DNA from 4 places in the Rhizobium sp. AN6A genome. Region 4 is predicted to be linked to each of the others. Evidence: riboswitches for the same ligand, from Rfam matches in the RefSeq annotation. Region 4 holds a riboswitch; each other region holds the start of a gene.

Region 1 (4,170 bases), 910 kb from region 4:
GGCGAAGTCGAAAAACGTGAAGGCATGATGAAGCAGATCGGCGGCTCCATGGGTGCGCTTGCTGCCATCTCCAAGGGCCAGAAGCCTTATGACGCCGAAGTCGTAAAGGCTGCCGTGACGACCATCAGCACCAACGCCAAGGCTTTCCCCGACCAGTTTCCCCCAGGCAGCGAGACCGGCAGTGCTGCGGCACCCGCGATCTGGGAAAATTTCGATGACTTCAAGTCCAAGGCCGCCAAGCTCGGTGCCGATGCGGACAAGGTTCTTGCCAGCCTTCCGGCCGATCAGGCAGGTGTGACCACCGCCATGCAGACCCTCGGTGCCGATTGTGGTGCCTGCCACCAGACCTACCGTCTTAAGAAATAATCCTATTAAGAACGCCGCTTCCCGGCGGCGTTTTTTCAGCGGGAATGACGCCTGATCTCATCAGGTGATAATGGGGAGAGGGGTCATGGCCTCCATTTGGACGAAGCTCGCGGGCGGGATCGCGGTGGCGGCCATTGCCGGTTTCGGCATTTTCGCCTGGGTCACTGCGCCTTTGCGTCAGGCACCCAGCCACTGGGTGAGCCTTGGCGAGCCGGACCTTGCCAATGGCGAAACGCTGTTCTGGGCGGGCGGCTGCGCAAGTTGCCATGCGGCACCAGATGCCAAGGGCGATGCGCTTTTGACGCTCTCGGGCGGGCAGGCGCTGAAAAGCCCCTTCGGTACCTTTCATGTGCCCAATATTTCCTCCGATCCTCAGCATGGCATTGGCGGCTGGACGCTTTCGGAATTCGGCGATGCGATGACGCGCGGCGTCGGCAAGAACGGCGAACATCTCTACCCGTCCTTCCCTTACGCCTCCTATGCCCGCATGACGCAGAAGGACATCAACGACCTCTTCGGTTATTTGCGGGTTCTGCCCGCCAGCCAGAATGATGCGCCGGATCACGAACTGCCGTTCCCCCTCAACATGCGCATGGCATTGGGCGGCTGGAAATTCCTCTATTTCGATACATCCGCGCCACCCCGCGTCGAGCTTGCCGATGCCAATGCCGAATTGCTGCGCGGCCAATATCTGGTGGAAGGCCCGGGCCATTGCGGCGAATGCCACACGCCGCGCAATGCGCTTGGCGGTTTTCTGGATGGCAAATGGCTGGCCGGTGGTCCCAATCCCGAAGGCGAGGGCCGCATTCCCGATATCACCCCCGGCTCGCAGAGCGTAGGAAGCTGGGAGGCGGCCGATATTGCCAACTATCTGGAAACCGGCTTCACCCCGGAATTCGACAGCGTCGGCGGCTCCATGGTCAAGGTCCAGCAGAATATGGCGCATCTGACCGCCGATGACCGCAATGCGATCGCCGCCTATCTGAAGGCCATCCCGGCGCGGTAGCCCTTTGCCGTCATGCCTGACTTGATCCGGCATCCAGCAACAGTGCGCAATTCTCACGCCGGCCTGCCATTGACTCCCACCCGCACCCATCGGATAACGATCCTGTGATGGTTCCTTCCGGGCGTTCCGGAAGGTGAAAAGGGAACACGATAGGGAGACATCCTCATTCGTGGCTGCCCCCGCAACTGTGAGCGGAGAGCCTGAAACGAAATGCCACTGGTAAGCATCTCGCCGGATATGGGCGAGGGCAATGCCGGGAAGGTGTTTCAGGTTTTGACCCGTAAGCCAGGAGACCTGCCATCACAGAAATGTCCATGCCGGCGGGGTGTCCGGAAGAGCGGAATTTCAGGGTGGTGGCGCTTGAACGTGCCGCCCTGTGTCAGTCTCGTATCCCCGTGGTGAAGTGTATCGCATGCGGCTGCACGGCGTTTTGCCGTTCCGCCGCGTCTAAAGGCGCGGGGTCGCGCCGTAAGAGGGGTCACCATGTCCATCAACCAGAATACGGCAAATGCCGCCGTTTCAGCAAAAACGGGCAGCTTCGCGCAATCGCTGACGGCGATCGTGCTTGGCCTGTTCGTCGTCGGTTTTGTCGGCTTTTCGCATGTGGAAGCCGTTCACAACGCCGCGCATGACACACGTCATGCCAATGCTTTCCCTTGCCATTGAGGGGGAAAGCATGTCGTTCTTTCGCAATATCGTTTTTACCGCCGTCCTCGTCGGCATCGTTGGCGGCTTCGCCGTTTCGGCCATGCAGGCTTTCGGCACCACGCCGCTGATCCTGAAGGCGGAAACCTATGAAAATGCCGGTGGCGAAGCGCCCCACAGCCATGATGCTCCGGCCACGACCGGCGCTGCCATTCCCGCGCACGAACATAATGAGGAAGCCTGGTCTCCGGCCGACGGCTTCGAGCGCACCGCCTATACGGTCGCCGCCAACGTGCTGACCGCCATCGGTTATGCGCTGGTGCTGACCGGCCTCATCTCGCTGCGCGGCACCAATGCCGGCTGGCGCGAAGGCCTTTTGTGGGGTGTGGCCGGTTTTGCCGCCGTCATGCTTGCGCCGATGATCGGCCTGCCGCCGGAACTGCCGGGCAGCCCGGCCGCCGCGCTTGAGGCGCGGCAGATCTGGTGGCTTTCGACGGTTGCGGCAACCGCAGGCGGCATTGCGCTGATCGCGTTCCGGCGCGAACCCTGGACAATCGTGCTCGCACTGGTGTTGATCGTTGCACCCCATGTGGTGGGCGCGCCCCTGCCGCCGGAAGGTGAACATGCGCTGGCACCGCTGCCGCTGGAACGCCAGTTCATCGTTGCCGCCACCGTGACCAGCTTTGTCTTCTGGGCCCTGCTCGGAACATTGAGCGCGTTCTTCCTGAAACGCTTCCAGTCGGCTTGAAACCATGCAGGACGCAGCCGAATGGAGTGACGAACTCGATGCGCTGCGTTTTGCCGTTCCCGGTCACGGCGCTTCCTGCGCCGTGCATCGCCTTGCTTTCAAGGCAGTCCTCGGCGTCAGCCCGGAACGGGAAGCGGCGCTCGCCTATTTTCATGAGAATGAGGCTGCCTTTACGGCCGCAGCCCTTGCCAAGATAAAACGCTCGGCTTTGCCGGCCGGTCGCAGTCTGCATCTCAACAGCCGCGATATCCGCCGTGCGATTGCGGGGGAGGGAGCGGAGCCTGCGCCCCGCGCGTGCAGGGTGCTTGATCGCGGGTAATGCGCGATATTGTCTGGACGCTCATGCTTTGCGCGCCGTCATTCCTGTGACAGGCACAGGAATGACGATGAGAGGATCTGCAAAACTCTCGACACCAAGGTGAGCTTCACCGGTGTTCCGCCGTAAAAACCTGAAGTTCCGCCTCGGCTTCCGGACCAAAGAGGCCGAGGTGTTTCAGAATTTCCACTGCGAAACTGACCGGTGCACTGCCGGCTGCGGTTACGATGCCGCCATCGCTGACCGCCTTCGGCTGGTCGCGATAGAGCGCTTCGCCGCGATAGGACGGATAGGCCTTGTGAGAGGCGAGCGAATTGCCGGTATGGGCGACGTCATCAAGGGCGCCCGTGCCTGCAAGCGCGCTGGCAGCCGCGCAGATGCCGGCAACCAGTCGGCCCTTCTCGCGAAACCGCTGTACCAGCCCGCCAAGATCGGCAGCCGTTCCCTTTTCCCAGCTGAGGCCGCCGGGAATGACGAGCGCATCGATGTTAGCAGGATCAAGCGCGTCATAGGATGTGTCGGGCGTAACGCTGAGCCCGCCCATTGAAACCACGGGCTGGCCGTCCGGGGTTGCGTAAACGATCTCGACGCCGAGATAGCCGCGCGCGGCGGCAGCAAGCAGCGCCGGTTCCCAGTCCGCAAAATCCTGCGCAAGCGCAATGGCAATCCGTGTCATGGCCGTCTCCGAAGGTTGCAATCAGGCGATAGACTGCATGTAGCGCATGCCGGTGACCGGGCGCGGCGCGAAATCCATGCTTTCGTAGAAACGATGCGCGGCGACATTGCCGGTCGTGGCGCTGACGGAAAGATAGTCGCAACCGAGGCGCTTGGCGATATCGCGGGCGCGGGAAACCAGGTGCTGGCCGGTGCCATGGCCGCGGTGACCGTCACGCACGAAAAGATGGTGCAGCTCAAGCCCGCGGCGGCCTTCCTGCGCCTTGTAGAGCGGCAGCATCAGGGCGTAACCGATCAATGCGCCGTCGGCTTCCGCCACCAGCCCATGCACCCAGGGAAGCGGGCCGAACAGGTCGCGTTCCAGTTTCGCCGGCGTAATCGCCGCCGCATCGCCATGAAAGGTGGCAAGCAGGG
Region 2 (4,170 bases), on a different contig from region 4:
CGGCCTCGCTTCTGCCCGAGAATGAAGGCGAAGGCAGGCGCGCCGACCAGCGCAGTGATCACGCCGATCGGCAGCACCTGCCCCGGAATGACGGTGCGCGAAAGAATATCTGCGATGATCATGAAAATTGCACCGGTCAGCGCCGTCACCGGCAGCAACATGCCGTGGCGAACGCCAACGAAGATGCGCGCCGCATGCGGGATGACGAGACCGACGAAACCGATAGAACCGACCAGCGACACCATGACTGCCGTCATGACCGCCGAAACCGAGATCAGCACCGCATAGACCCGGCGCACCGGAATACCGAGCGAAGCTGCTGCATGACCGCCGAAAGCGAAAGCATCAAGCGCGCGTGCGTACCAGAGGCACACCCCAAGACCCGCAATACTGACCGGCAAAGCCAGCCAGACATCCGGCCAGCGCACGCCCGAAAGATTGCCCAGCAGCCAGAACATGATGCCGCGCGCCTGTTCGGCATTCGCGGATTTGGTGACGATGAACGACGTCATGGCGTTGAACAGTTGCGAACCGGCGACCCCCGCCAGAATGATGGCGCTGTTGCCGTGCCCTGCCCGCACCGCCAGAAGGCTGACCAGCGAAAAAGCCACAAAAGCCCCGATCAGGGCGCCCGCCGGCATCGTCAGAAACCCCGCCCCGAAGCCCAGAAGCGCCACGGCCACTGCCCCGGTTGAGGCGCCTGCTGAAATACCGAGGATATAGGGATCGGCGAGCGGGTTGCGCAGGAGTGATTGAAGCACCGCACCGGCCAGCGCCAGCGAGGCGCCACAGCACGCGGCAACAACGGCGCGGCTGAGACGGTAACTCCAGACGATGCCCTCATCCAGCGGCTCCAGCGGATAACCCGCATGAAAAACACGATTGGCAATGGTCTTTGCCACCACGTCGAACGGAATGGCAGTCTCGCCGATGGCCGCACCGCCAATCAGCGCGACGAGCAGCAGGGCGAGTGCGGCAAATGCCAGACCCGCCCTGCCAAGATTGACGGAAAAACCGTTCACTTGGCGAGACCGGCTGTGGAAATCGCCTCAGCCAGCGTTTCAATGCCTTCGATCGTGCGGATAGTCGGGTTCATCGCCTGCGCGTCCATTTCGAAGACATGGGCCGCCTTGACGGCGGGCATGATGCTGGCAACCGGATCGGTAGCGAGGAACTTGAGCTTGACGGCGACGTCATCGGCGGGGAAACGCCGGCGGTCCATCTTGCCGGCAACGATCACGGACGGATTGGCCTTGGCGATGGTTTCCCAGCCAACAGTCGGCCATTCCTCATCGCTTTCGATAACGTTCTTCAGCCCGAGCGCGGACATGATGTAACCCGGCGCACCATTGCGGCCCGCCACGTAAGGATCGATATCCAGCTCGGCGCTGGAGAACCAGAAGACTGCTGAAATCTTGCCATTCGCCGAAGCGATCTTGGCGCGGGCGGCTTCCTCACGCTTTTTCAGGTCGGCAACGACTTCCTCGCCGCGATCCTGCACGTTGAAAATTTTCGCAAGGTCGCGGACCTCCTGGTAAATCAGGTCCATGGTGAAAACGGACTTGCGCACGCCGTCGCCGCCGCCGGAATTGTCCTTGCCCATGCAATCGGCAGGCGAGGTATAAACGGGAATACCGAGTTCGGCGAATTGCTCCGGTGTTCCGACAACGCCTTCGGGACCGATCTGCCACTGGAACTGCGTCGTCACGAGGTCCGGCCTCTTGCCAACCACCGCCTCGAAGCTCGGATCATTGTCGGCAAGCCGCTCCACCTTGGCATTGGCGTCTTCGTAACCCTTCAGAACCGGGCCGATCCACAGCGCCGTGCCCACCACCTTGTCGGCCACGCCGAGCAGATAGAGAACCTCGGTCGTGCTCTGGCCGACCGATACTGTGCGGGCGGGCGCCTGCTTGAAGGTGATTTCGTGACCGCAGCTATTGATCGTCAGCGGATAGGTGGTTTCGGCAGCCTGAGCGGCACCGGGGGGTAAGGTCGCTAATGCGACAGCCAGAAGACCGGCGGAAACCGGCAGGCGTTTGAAATGAAACATATGTTCTCCAGTCTAAATAAAGTGGCGTGATCCGCAGGCCGCGCGTCAAAACGCGTAGTGACAGAGCGACAACAAGTGTGGAGATGGAGAACGGGACTCTAAATACGTTTCCGAGGACGGAAAGGTCATAATCAGCTCCTCTTCCGGGCATCCCCGCCCGTAACGATGGTCAATATTATGACGGCAGGTCTCCTGGCTCACGAATATACGCCGTTCATCTGCCTTCCCGCACCTTGAACGGTGCAGTGGCATGACGCTTTTCAGGCGTCACGAGGATGAACGGCAATCCGCTTACAGTTGCGGGGGCAGCCACGGCATTGGGCGATAGAAATCACCCGCACCATGTTCCCTATTAATCCCTTTGCCCTTCGGCTTCAGGAACCGTCGCTTTCTGACATAAGGGGCAAGCGACGGGGCGTCAATTGCGATAGTGCTGAAGTTCAGCACAAAGACGGGCCTGCCAGAGCGAAAATTTTTGTAGCGCCGGAAGGCGCTGGTTGCGGCGCGTCTTTGGACATGGTGGTAAGGGTTTCAATCACCACCAGCCCGGATTGCGCAATAAAATCAATAAAGAGACTGTTGTCGCTGATGGTGTCGAGGCGCACCAGCTCATCGTCCAGATCGGTAAAATGCCGCCTCACAAGCGCAATCGCATCCATGTCCGCACCCGCAACGACCGGACCGATAATGTGGCCCCGCCCCGCCGCACGGCGCAGCGCAAAAGCGATAAGACGGTCCGCCTCAAACACACCGTAACCCGTATTCTGCGTCAAAAGTCGCTGCAAAACGTTCCGGCGCGAAACGCCAAAAGCCGCCCGGTCTAGTTCCACCACATCAGTCAGATGACCTGCGGATAACGGCTCTATTCGTTGTTTTCTGCCGGGCGGCGGTATCTCGAAAAGGCAATTCGCCCTTCCCCGGAAGAGATATACTTTTTCCGCATCGCCGGCAAAGCCCAACCTTGAAAACAGCCGCCGCGACGCTCCCGTCGCGTTCAACCGCAGGGAGACAGGGGGGAATTTCGCGACAAGTTTCTGCACCAGCCATGGTGCTACGCCCTGCCCCTGCAAACGGGGGGAAACAATGACCATGCCAAGCGTTGCAAACCCCTGATCATAGGGAAAGAGCATCGCGGTTGCGACAACACGGTCGATCTCATCGAGCGCAGCGAGACCCACGCCGCATTGCCGCAGAAAACACCATTCATTCGCGTGATATCGCCATCCGACGGCCATGGAGAGTGCATGCAGATGGTCGGCATCCACGTCCGCGATATCCACGGTCCGCAGCTCGAAACTATCGACTTTGAGCAGGTCCATAACCAACGGCCCTCATCCCCTACGGCTCACAACCTTCATCCGGTTCCGGCCTAGCCCACGACATCCGACGGTAGCCGGTTACGCCAGCACGAATTTTCTGAAAGCACTGGAAGGTCACAACAATCTACCGAAATCATCCGCATTTCAGCAGATAAACGTCGCAGTCCATTCTAAGCTTTCGGGATGACAATCCGGTCAGCGGAGACGACCATTGAACGCAATCGAAATCCTTGAGCGTCTCGTCGGTTTCCCGTCGGTCGTTGGAACCGCCAATGGCGATATTGCCGGCTGGATCGCCGATTATCTTGAAAGCCACGGCGCCAAAGTATCGCTGCTTGCGGGACCGGAGGGCGACCGCGCCAATCTCTTCGCCACCTTCGGCCCGGCCGATCGCGCCGGATATGTTTTGTCCGGCCATATGGATGTCGTGCCCGCCAGCGAGCCGGAATGGTCTTCCGATCCCTTTACGCTGCGGGCGGAAAATGATCGTCTCTACGGGCGCGGAACCACCGACATGAAGGGTTTTCTGGCCACGGTTCTCGCCGCGGCACCTGCATTTGCGCGCATGGCGCTGAAACGTCCCGTGCATATCGCCTTTTCCTATGACGAGGAGGCGGGTTGCCGTGGCGTTCCGCATCTTCTCGCCAGATTGCCTGAACTGTGCGCCCAGCCGGCGGGCGCAATCATCGGCGAGCCCAGCAATATGCGGGCGGTTCGTGCACACAAGGGTAAAGCAGCAGCTCGCATTACCATCCGTGGCCGTTCCGGCCATTCGTCACGCCCTGATCAGGGGGTGAATGC
Region 3 (4,170 bases), 100 kb from region 4:
TTTCGAACTGGATTTCTGCGATGACCTGGAAGAACTCGCGTGCCTTGATCTTCTTCTTACGGATGCGGCTGTCTGCGACCATTTCCTGATATTTTTCGCTGACGGAAATCTCGGTAAACGGCACGCCATAGACCCGCTCAACATCATAGGGCGAGAACAGGTACATATCCTCGTTGTTTCTCGCGAGTTCGAAGGTGATATCAGGGATCACCACGCCGAGCGAAAGGGTCTTGATGCGGATTTTTTCGTCGGCGTTTTCACGTTTCGTATCGAGGAAACGCATGATGTCCGGGTGGTGGGCATGCAGATAGACCGCGCCAGCGCCCTGGCGCGCGCCAAGCTGATTGGCGTAGGAGAACGAATCTTCCAGCAGTTTCATGACAGGAATGACGCCGGAGGACTGGTTTTCGATCTGTTTGATCGGCGCGCCGGCTTCGCGAATATTGGTCAAGGACAGTGCTACGCCACCGCCACGCTTGGAAAGCTGCAATGCTGAATTGATGGACCGGCCGATGCTTTCCATATTGTCTTCCACACGCAGCAGAAAACACGAAACCAGTTCACCACGGCTTTTCTTGCCGGCGTTGAGAAAGGTCGGGGTTGCTGGCTGGAAGCGGCCGGAAATGATTTCATCCATCAGATCGCGGGCAAGCTGCTCGTCGCCACGCGCCAGAGCCAGCGCCACCATGCAGACGCGGTCCTCATAACGCTCCAGGTAACGCTTTCCGTCGAATGTCTTCAGCGTATAGGACGTATAATATTTGAAGGCGCCGAGGAATGTCGGAAAACGGAACTTTCTGGCATAGGCCTCGTCGTAGAGGTCACGGACGAAATTGAAGGAATACTGGTCCAGCACCTCCTGTTCGTAATATCCCTCGGTCACGAGATAATCGAGCTTTTCCCTGAGATTATGGAAAAACACCGTGTTCTGGTTGACGTGCTGGAGGAAATATTGCCGTGCCGCAAGGCGGTCCTTGTCGAGCTGGATCTTCCCGTTTTCATCGTAAAGGTTCAGCATCGCGTTCAGCGCGTGATAGTCCAGTCCCGCGTCCAGGTGTTTCTGCGCGGCGGTTACTTGTTGTTTGGCATCCGTGTTGCGCACCGCGCTCGAGGTCAGCGTGTCCAAAATCGTTCCAATCCATGATTGACGTTGGCGACATCTTCCTCCGTGCCGAGAAGCTCGAAGCGGTAGAGAAACGGCACCGCGCATTTACGCGACACGATATCTCCGGCGGATGCGAAAGCTGCGCCAAAATTCGTATTTCCCGCCGCGATGACGCCGCGAATGAGATTTCGGTTTGAGGGCTCGTTCAAAAACCGGATAACCGGTTTCGGTACCGCTCCTTTCATGCCGCCGCCCCCATAGGTGGGGGTGACGAGAACATAGGGCTCCGACACGTGAGGAACGTCTTCCTCGGCGCCGAGCGGCAGGCGAAGCAATCGTCGCCCCAGTTTCTGAAGGAAGCGATGAGTGTTCTCAGACCGGCTGGAATAATAGACGATCAGCCCCATCGCACCGCCTCCTCAGCTGATCGAGCCAATCATGTCCGGACGGAAACCCGCCCAATGGCGTTCGCCGGCAACGACCACGGGAACCTGCATGTAACCAAGGCCGCGAACGCGATCGAGGGCATCCGCATCTTCGGAGATATCGACGATCTCATAGCTGACGCCGATGCGGTCAAGCGCACGATAGGTGGCAGTGCACTGGACGCAGGCGGGTTTGCTGTAAACGGTGACGGTCATTGTTTCCTCTTTCGAAGCCGCCTTTACGCACGGCTCAACATTGCCCGCCTGCAATCGCAAGCGGGTGGCGACGGTTCTCTCATTCTGGCGAGGCGCGCGGCTTAGGCCGCGTAAGATCGCTGTCTACGCCGACGAGCGTAGAAACTCATAAAAATGCACTGGCATGACTTCACCCCGAAGCTTGTTCTGGAGGGGGCAGAAAAGGGCGCACGCAATTCATTTGCGTCATACACCTTCCTTCCGGACACCCCGCCCGTGGACGTTTTCGCTCAAGGCAGGTCTCCTGACTTGCGGGTCAAAACATCCATTCCCACCTTCCCGGAGCTTTTAGCTCCAGTGGCTCAAATCGGAACGATGCTCACCGCTTACAGTTGCGGGGGCAGTTTCGGCATTGCTTCACCATAATGGTGTTGCGCACCGAATTCCCGTCTTAGCTCCCGACGCTTGCGAATCGAAAGAACCTTGAACACCACATATAGTATATGAGGAATTTTTTTCGTCAATAATTAGACATGCCAAAGCCCCACCCTGTGGATCAAAAAGATTCAACACATGGTCAACAAAGGCTTAACGGGAAATGCTCGATGCCGCCTACGGACGGAAGCGGCGGGTTTATTCCCAGATATCGATGCGAATATCGGCGGGGCGGGAGTTCTCGATCACCCGCTTTCCGTTGGGAAGATCGTTTTCGAAAAGTTTGGCGTGAATCTCGGTCGCATCGAGACCATAGCCCTGCCATCTATCCCTCAGGCGTTCCTCGAGCACCGCAACGGATGGGCCTACGAAGACGGTAAGATCGAAGCTGCCGGAAAGCTTCGTCCACGGCGCCTCGTTCAACAGCAGATAGTTGCCTTCGGCAAGGATGAAGCGTGTCTCGGGCGCGATGGCGCGAGCGGAGGCAATGGCTATTTCGCGGGAGCGGTCAAAAACCGGGACAAGAACTTCCTGCCCGCCCTGACGAACTGCGGAGACGATATCAAGAAAGCCGCGCACGTCGAAGGTTTCCGGTGCGCCTTTTCGCGGCAAGAGCCCCCGTTCTTCGAGAATACCGTTATCCATATGGAAGCCGTCCATGGGCAGGACAGCCGCAGCCTCGCCGCCCGCCACGAGGGCACCGCACAGGGCATCCGCCAGCGTAGATTTGCCGGCCCCAGGGGGACCGGCAATGGCAATGATAAAACGAGATTTATCCTCTGCCCGCCGAAGAACGTCTTCGACGATCGTTTCAAGCTTCAGCGTCATGCGGCCAGCGTTTCCTTTGGCGCTTCCTTGGCGCCCGTCATGAAGGCGACAGCGTCGGACATGGTATAGTCCTTCGGATTGATGACGCACAAACGCTTGCCCAGCCGATGAATATGAATCCGGTCAGCAACCTCGAAAACATGCGGCATGTTGTGCGAGATGAGAACGATCGGTAGCCCTCGCGAGCGCACATCCAGAATGAGCTCGAGAACGCGGCGGCTTTCCTTGACGCCGAGCGCCGCCGTCGGTTCGTCAAGGATGACAACCTTGGAGCCGAAGGCGGCTGCACGCGCCACCGCAACACCCTGGCGCTGGCCACCGGAGAGGGTTTCCACCGCCTGATTGATGTTCTGGATCGTCATCAGGCCGAGTTCAGAGAGTTTCTCACGGGCAAACTTTTCCATCGCCGGACGGTCCAGTGCCCTGAACAGGCTTCCCTGAATGCCGGGTTTGCGGATTTCACGGCCGAGAAACATATTGTCGGCTATGGACAATGCGGGAGACAGCGCAAGGTTCTGATAAACGGTTTCGATACCAGCCTTGCGCGCCTCGATCGGCGAGCGGAACTGTACCGGCTTGCCTTCCAGCCTGATCTCCCCTTCGTCGGGTGTTACCGCACCGGAAATCGCCTTGATGAGAGAGGATTTTCCAGCGCCGTTATCACCGATGACGGCGAGGATTTCGCCCGGATAAAGGTCAAAATCGGCATTGTCGAGCGCAGTCACACGACCGTAGCGTTTAACGAGATTGCGTGCTGTGAGGATAGGTTCTTTTGCCATCAGCCTGCTACCTTTCTGATCCACTGGTCGATTGCGACAGCCAAGATGATAAGGACGCCAATCAACAGATAGGTCCATTGTGGGTCTGTTCCGATAAGTCGCAAGCCGAGAGAGAAGACACCGACGATCAGCGCGCCGAAGATCATGCCCATGATCGAGCCGCGTCCGCCAAACAGCGATATGCCGCCGATGACCACTGCGGTGATGGATTCGATGTTGGCGAACTGACCAGCGGTCGGCGATACCGAGCCGATGCGGCCGATGAGAGCCCAGCCCGCGAAGGCGCAGATAAGCCCGGAAAGTGTGTAGACGGTCGTCAGCATGCGCTTGACGTTAACGCCGGCAAGTTCGGCTGCGTCAGGATCATCACCAACTGCATAGAGATGTCGACCCCAGGCGGTGC
Region 4 (4,170 bases):
CTGATCGCGCTGTTCGGATTGCTGGCGATCCTTATCGCGCTATAGAAAGCAGCCTGTCGAGATCGAGGTGGTTCTCCATATGGGCCGCCAGGCGATCAAGAACGGCATCCACCTGCGCATCGTAGTTCAGTTGCGTGCCCTGCCCACCAAGGCGCTCAAGCCACGCCCCGCGCTGGCGGTCATCCGCAAACAGGCCGTGGATATAGGTGCCTAAGATGCGGCCATCGGGCGAAATTGCGCCATCGTCATGTCCGTCAATGGTCGAAAATGGCAGGTTGCCCGCAGCACCCGTTGTTTCGCCAACATGCATTTCATAGCCGGATAAGGGAATTCCGTCGAAACTCTGTCCCTGGACGGAAACGAGCCTCTTGTCGCCGGTCAAAACCGTCGTCACATCCAGCAGGCCCAACCCATCGACTGTCATTGGTGGTCCTTCGATGCCGTCAGGGTCGGCAACGGTTTTTCCAAGCATCTGGTATCCGCCGCAGAGACCGAGAACATAACCGCCGCGGCGCACATGTGCCTTGATGTCGATGTCGAGGCCCGCATTCTTCAGCACGGCGAGATCAGCTATGGTGGATTTCGAACCGCAGAGCAGAACCAGCCGGCAATCGGCGGGAATGGTCTCGCCCTGCCGCACTCGGATCAGCTCCACATCCGGCTCCATGTCGAGCGGATCCAGATCGTCGAAATTGGAAATATGCGGCAGGATCGGCACGGCAATGCGGATTTTCGCGCCGGGCTTTTGTTGCGCCGGGCCGGTAAGCCCAAGGGCGTCCTCCGCTGGCAATTTCGCAGCATCGGAAAAATGCGGCAATAGCCCGATGGACGCCCAGCCGGTCTTTTCCGCGATCATCTGCATGCCGTCTGAAAACAGCGTAGGGTCACCGCGAAAGCGGTTCACGATGAAGCCCTCTATCATCGCGGCATCATCGCGTTCGAGAACGGTTTTTGTGCCCACGAGGCTGGCGATGACCCCGCCCCGGTCGATATCGCCGATCAGGATCACGGGAGCATCTGCGGCGCGGGCAAAACCCATATTGGCGATGTCGTTGGCGCGGAGGTTGATTTCGGAAGCACTTCCCGCCCCTTCCACCAGCACCAGATCGGCCTGTTGTTTCAGGTGCTCGAAGCTCTCCAGCACACGCGGCATCAGCCCGGCTTTCATGTGCTGGTAATCGGCAGCCTTGGCATTGCCGACAATTTTGCCCTGTACGACGACCTGTGCGCCGGTTTCGCTCTGCGGCTTTAAAAGCACAGGGTTCATGTGAACCGACAGCGGAACGCCTGCTGCACGCGCCTGCAGCGCCTGCGCGCGACCGATCTCGCCGCCATCGGCGGTGACCGCCGCATTGTTCGACATGTTCTGCGGCTTGAACGGCATGACGGACAGGCCGCGCCTGACGAAGGCGCGGGCAAGGCCAGCCACCATCAGCGATTTGCCGACATCGGAGCCGGTTCCCTGAAACATCAGCACACGTGCAGTCATGTCAGTATTCTATCCCGGCCTGCGCCTTTACGCCCGCCTTGAAGTGATGTTTGACGAGGGTCATTTCCGTCACCATGTCGGCAGCGTCGATCAACGGTTGTTTGGCGTTGCGGCCGGTAACGATGACATGCAGATCGGGTCTACGGTTGGAAAGCGTTTCGACGACCTCTTCCAGCGGCAGATAATCGTAGCGGAGCGCAATGTTCAGTTCGTCGAGAACCAGCAATCCGATCGTCTCATCAGCCATCAGTGCTTTCGCTTCGTCCCAGGCCTTTTTAGCTGCCGCGACATCGCGCTTCAGGTCCTGCGTGTCCCAGGTAAATCCCTCGCCCATGGTGCGCCATTCCACCCTGTCGCCGAACAAAGCCAGGGCCTGCTGTTCACCCGTCGACCATGCGCCCTTGATGAATTGGACGACGCCGACCCGCCGCCCTGTGCCGAGCATGCGTAAAGCAAGACCGAAAGCGGCCGTGGACTTGCCTTTGCCAGGGCCGGTATTGATCATCAGCAGACCTTTTTCGATGGTCTTTTCCGCGACTTCGGCATCCTGAACCGTCTTGCGGTTGACCATTTTCTGCCGGTGGCGTTCGGCTTCGCTGTCGCTGATATCGCGTGTCATCGCGTTTTCCTTCTCGTCCAGCGGCGCGGGACCGTATGCCCCCGCCATTCGGAGCGGCGACTATACTCAATTTGCCGCACCCGGCAATCGACAAGCCGGCAGCATTGACCGTCACGCCCGTTCAGCCTAAGGGTAAGGCACTGACGGTCTTTTCCCGGCAACGGGAAAAGCTAAGAGGGAACACGGTTCCACCCCATACCGGGTCATTCCGTGGCTGCCCCCGCAACTGTAAGCGGTAAGCCCGCACTATGAAGCCACTAGACCATAAAATTGGTCCGGGAAGGTGGTGCAGGGTGTTTTAAAGCCGCAAGCCAGGAGACCTGCCGTTTCAGGAAAAAACGTCTGCCGGGCGGGGTGCTCCGGTCAGCCGGTCGAATTTATTTGCAGCCGCGCTTCTCAGTGCGCTGTTTTCGACATCCGCACCCCGATGAGTTTAAAGGCGCGGAAAGCGGAACGGTTTGGATATTACCACAACATCTTCTTGTGCGGACGGGACAATGGAAGTCAACACAGCTTCCGGCGTGGTCGTTTTTGTCTGCCGAAGCTGTCGCGACGACACCGATCCCAATGCGGAGCCCCGCCCCGGCACCATCCTTGCGGAAGCTGCCATCGCAAAAGCGCGTGACTCCGACATCGATGTTCGCTCCGTCAATTGTCTTGCCAATTGCAAACGCGGCCTCAGTGCCGTGTTGCGCGGTGCCGATGGCTGGTCCTATGTATTCGGCGGGCTGACGCCCAACGATGCGGAAGACCTGCTCACGGGCGCGCAAATGCTGGCCGCCTCCTCAGATGGCCTGATGCCCTGGCGCGGCCGCCCCGACACACTGAAGCGCGGCATGGTGGCGCGCATTCCCCCATTCGATTTTACCGAGGAGAGATCATGAGCACCCTTCTGGACCGCGTTCCCTGCACCATCGTCACCGGCTTTCTGGGGGCTGGAAAAACCACGCTGCTGCGCGGTCTTCTCGAAAAGCTTGATGGCAAGCGGCTTGCCATCATCGTCAACGAATTCGGTGATATCGGCATCGATGGCGATATCCTCAAGGGATGCGGCATTGAGAGCTGCCCGGAGGAAAACATCGTTGAGCTGGCCAATGGCTGCATCTGCTGCACGGTGGCGGATGATTTCCAGCCAGCAATCGAACAGATTCTGAGCCGCCAGCCGAAGGTGGAGCATATCCTCATCGAGACCTCCGGCCTTGCCCTGCCCAAGCCACTGGTGCAGGCATTTCAATGGCCGGCCATCAAGAGCCGCGTGACGGTTGACGCTGTTGTGGCTGTCGTGGATGGCGCTGCCCTTGCCGAGGGGCAGGTGGCGCATGACATGGAAGCACTTGCCGCCCAGCGCGCAAATGACGAAGCGCTCGATCACGACGATCCGGTCGAAGAGGTTTTCGAGGATCAGATCGCCTGTGCCGATCTTATCGTGCTGACCAAGGCGGATCTGCTCGATAGTGCCGGTCTGGAAAAGGCGAAAGCTCATATTCTCGAACATTTGCCGCGGGCCGCAAAGATCGTCGTCGCCTCGAATGGCGCCATCGATCCGGCCGTGCTGATCGGCCTCGGTCTTGCGGTTGAAGAGGATATCGAAAATCGTCGCACCCATCACGATGGTGAACTCGACCACGAACATGACGATTTCGACAGCTTCGTCATCGATCTGCCGGCCGTGACCGATCCGGAAGCGCTGGCGGCTCGTATCGCCGAGACGGCGGCTGCGGAAAATGTTCTGCGCATCAAAGGTTTCGTCGAAGTATCCACCAAGCCGATGCGCCTGCAGGTGCAGGCAGTCGGTAGCCGCGTCAACCATTATTACGACCGCCCTTGGGCGGCCGGTGAAGAACGCCGCAGCCGCCTCGTCGTCATAGGCGAAAAGGGCCTCAACCGCGAAAAGATCGAACAGATGCTGGCCGCCTGATAGAGATGCACATTCTCGCCACCACATCATCGTCTCTGGACGACCTGATCGAGCCGGTTGATCTCAACCAGCCGAGATCGGATGTGGTGATGCTGTCTTTTTCGGCAAGCGATCTTGCCGGGCTGGAACAGGCATGGCGGCAGG

What was found. Region 4 has a riboswitch for cobalamin ahead of CRO62_RS17505 (DUF1636 family protein). Riboswitches for the same ligand answer to the same signal wherever they lie in the genome.
Region 1: it holds a riboswitch for cobalamin, as region 4 does, so the genes downstream of both, CRO62_RS22015 (CbtB domain-containing protein) here and CRO62_RS17505 (DUF1636 family protein) in region 4, are expected to answer to the same signal.
Region 2: it holds a riboswitch for cobalamin, as region 4 does, so the genes downstream of both, CRO62_RS10290 (ABC transporter substrate-binding protein) here and CRO62_RS17505 (DUF1636 family protein) in region 4, are expected to answer to the same signal.
Region 3: it holds a riboswitch for cobalamin, as region 4 does, so the genes downstream of both, nrdH (glutaredoxin-like protein NrdH) here and CRO62_RS17505 (DUF1636 family protein) in region 4, are expected to answer to the same signal.

What each region holds. Positions count from the first base shown of each region.
Region 1 covers NZ_OCNC01000004.1:1,931,849-1,936,018, forward strand. The annotation lists gene CRO62_RS22005 (c-type cytochrome) at 1-366, shown strand, start outside; gene CRO62_RS22010 (c-type cytochrome) at 452-1,372, shown strand; cobalamin riboswitch at 1,464-1,689, shown strand; gene CRO62_RS22015 (CbtB domain-containing protein) at 1,856-2,038, shown strand; gene CRO62_RS22020 (CbtA family protein) at 2,049-2,765, shown strand; gene CRO62_RS22025 (hypothetical protein) at 2,770-3,084, shown strand; gene CRO62_RS22030 (type 1 glutamine amidotransferase family protein) at 3,191-3,757, opposite strand; gene CRO62_RS22035 (GNAT family N-acetyltransferase) at 3,779-4,170, opposite strand, start outside.
Region 2 covers NZ_OCNC01000003.1:1,377,897-1,382,066, reverse strand. The annotation lists gene CRO62_RS10295 (FecCD family ABC transporter permease) at 1-1,022, opposite strand, end outside; gene CRO62_RS10290 (ABC transporter substrate-binding protein) at 1,019-2,050, opposite strand; cobalamin riboswitch at 2,215-2,451, opposite strand; gene CRO62_RS10285 (GNAT family N-acetyltransferase) at 2,491-3,369, opposite strand; gene argE (acetylornithine deacetylase) at 3,581-4,170, shown strand, end outside.
Region 3 covers NZ_OCNC01000004.1:1,125,234-1,129,403, reverse strand. The annotation lists gene nrdE (class 1b ribonucleoside-diphosphate reductase subunit alpha) at 1-1,126, opposite strand, end outside; gene nrdI (class Ib ribonucleoside-diphosphate reductase assembly flavoprotein NrdI) at 1,114-1,512, opposite strand; gene nrdH (glutaredoxin-like protein NrdH) at 1,525-1,746, opposite strand; cobalamin riboswitch at 2,002-2,226, opposite strand; gene CRO62_RS17980 (nucleoside triphosphate hydrolase) at 2,359-2,988, opposite strand; gene CRO62_RS17975 (ATP-binding cassette domain-containing protein) at 2,985-3,767, opposite strand; gene CRO62_RS17970 (ABC transporter permease) at 3,767-4,170, opposite strand, start outside.
Region 4 covers NZ_OCNC01000004.1:1,023,130-1,027,299, reverse strand. The annotation lists gene cbiB (adenosylcobinamide-phosphate synthase CbiB) at 1-45, shown strand, start outside; gene CRO62_RS17515 (cobyric acid synthase) at 32-1,489, opposite strand; gene cobO (cob(I)yrinic acid a,c-diamide adenosyltransferase) at 1,491-2,108, opposite strand; cobalamin riboswitch at 2,236-2,451, shown strand; gene CRO62_RS17505 (DUF1636 family protein) at 2,606-2,992, shown strand; gene cobW (cobalamin biosynthesis protein CobW) at 2,989-4,026, shown strand; gene cobN (cobaltochelatase subunit CobN) at 4,032-4,170, shown strand, end outside.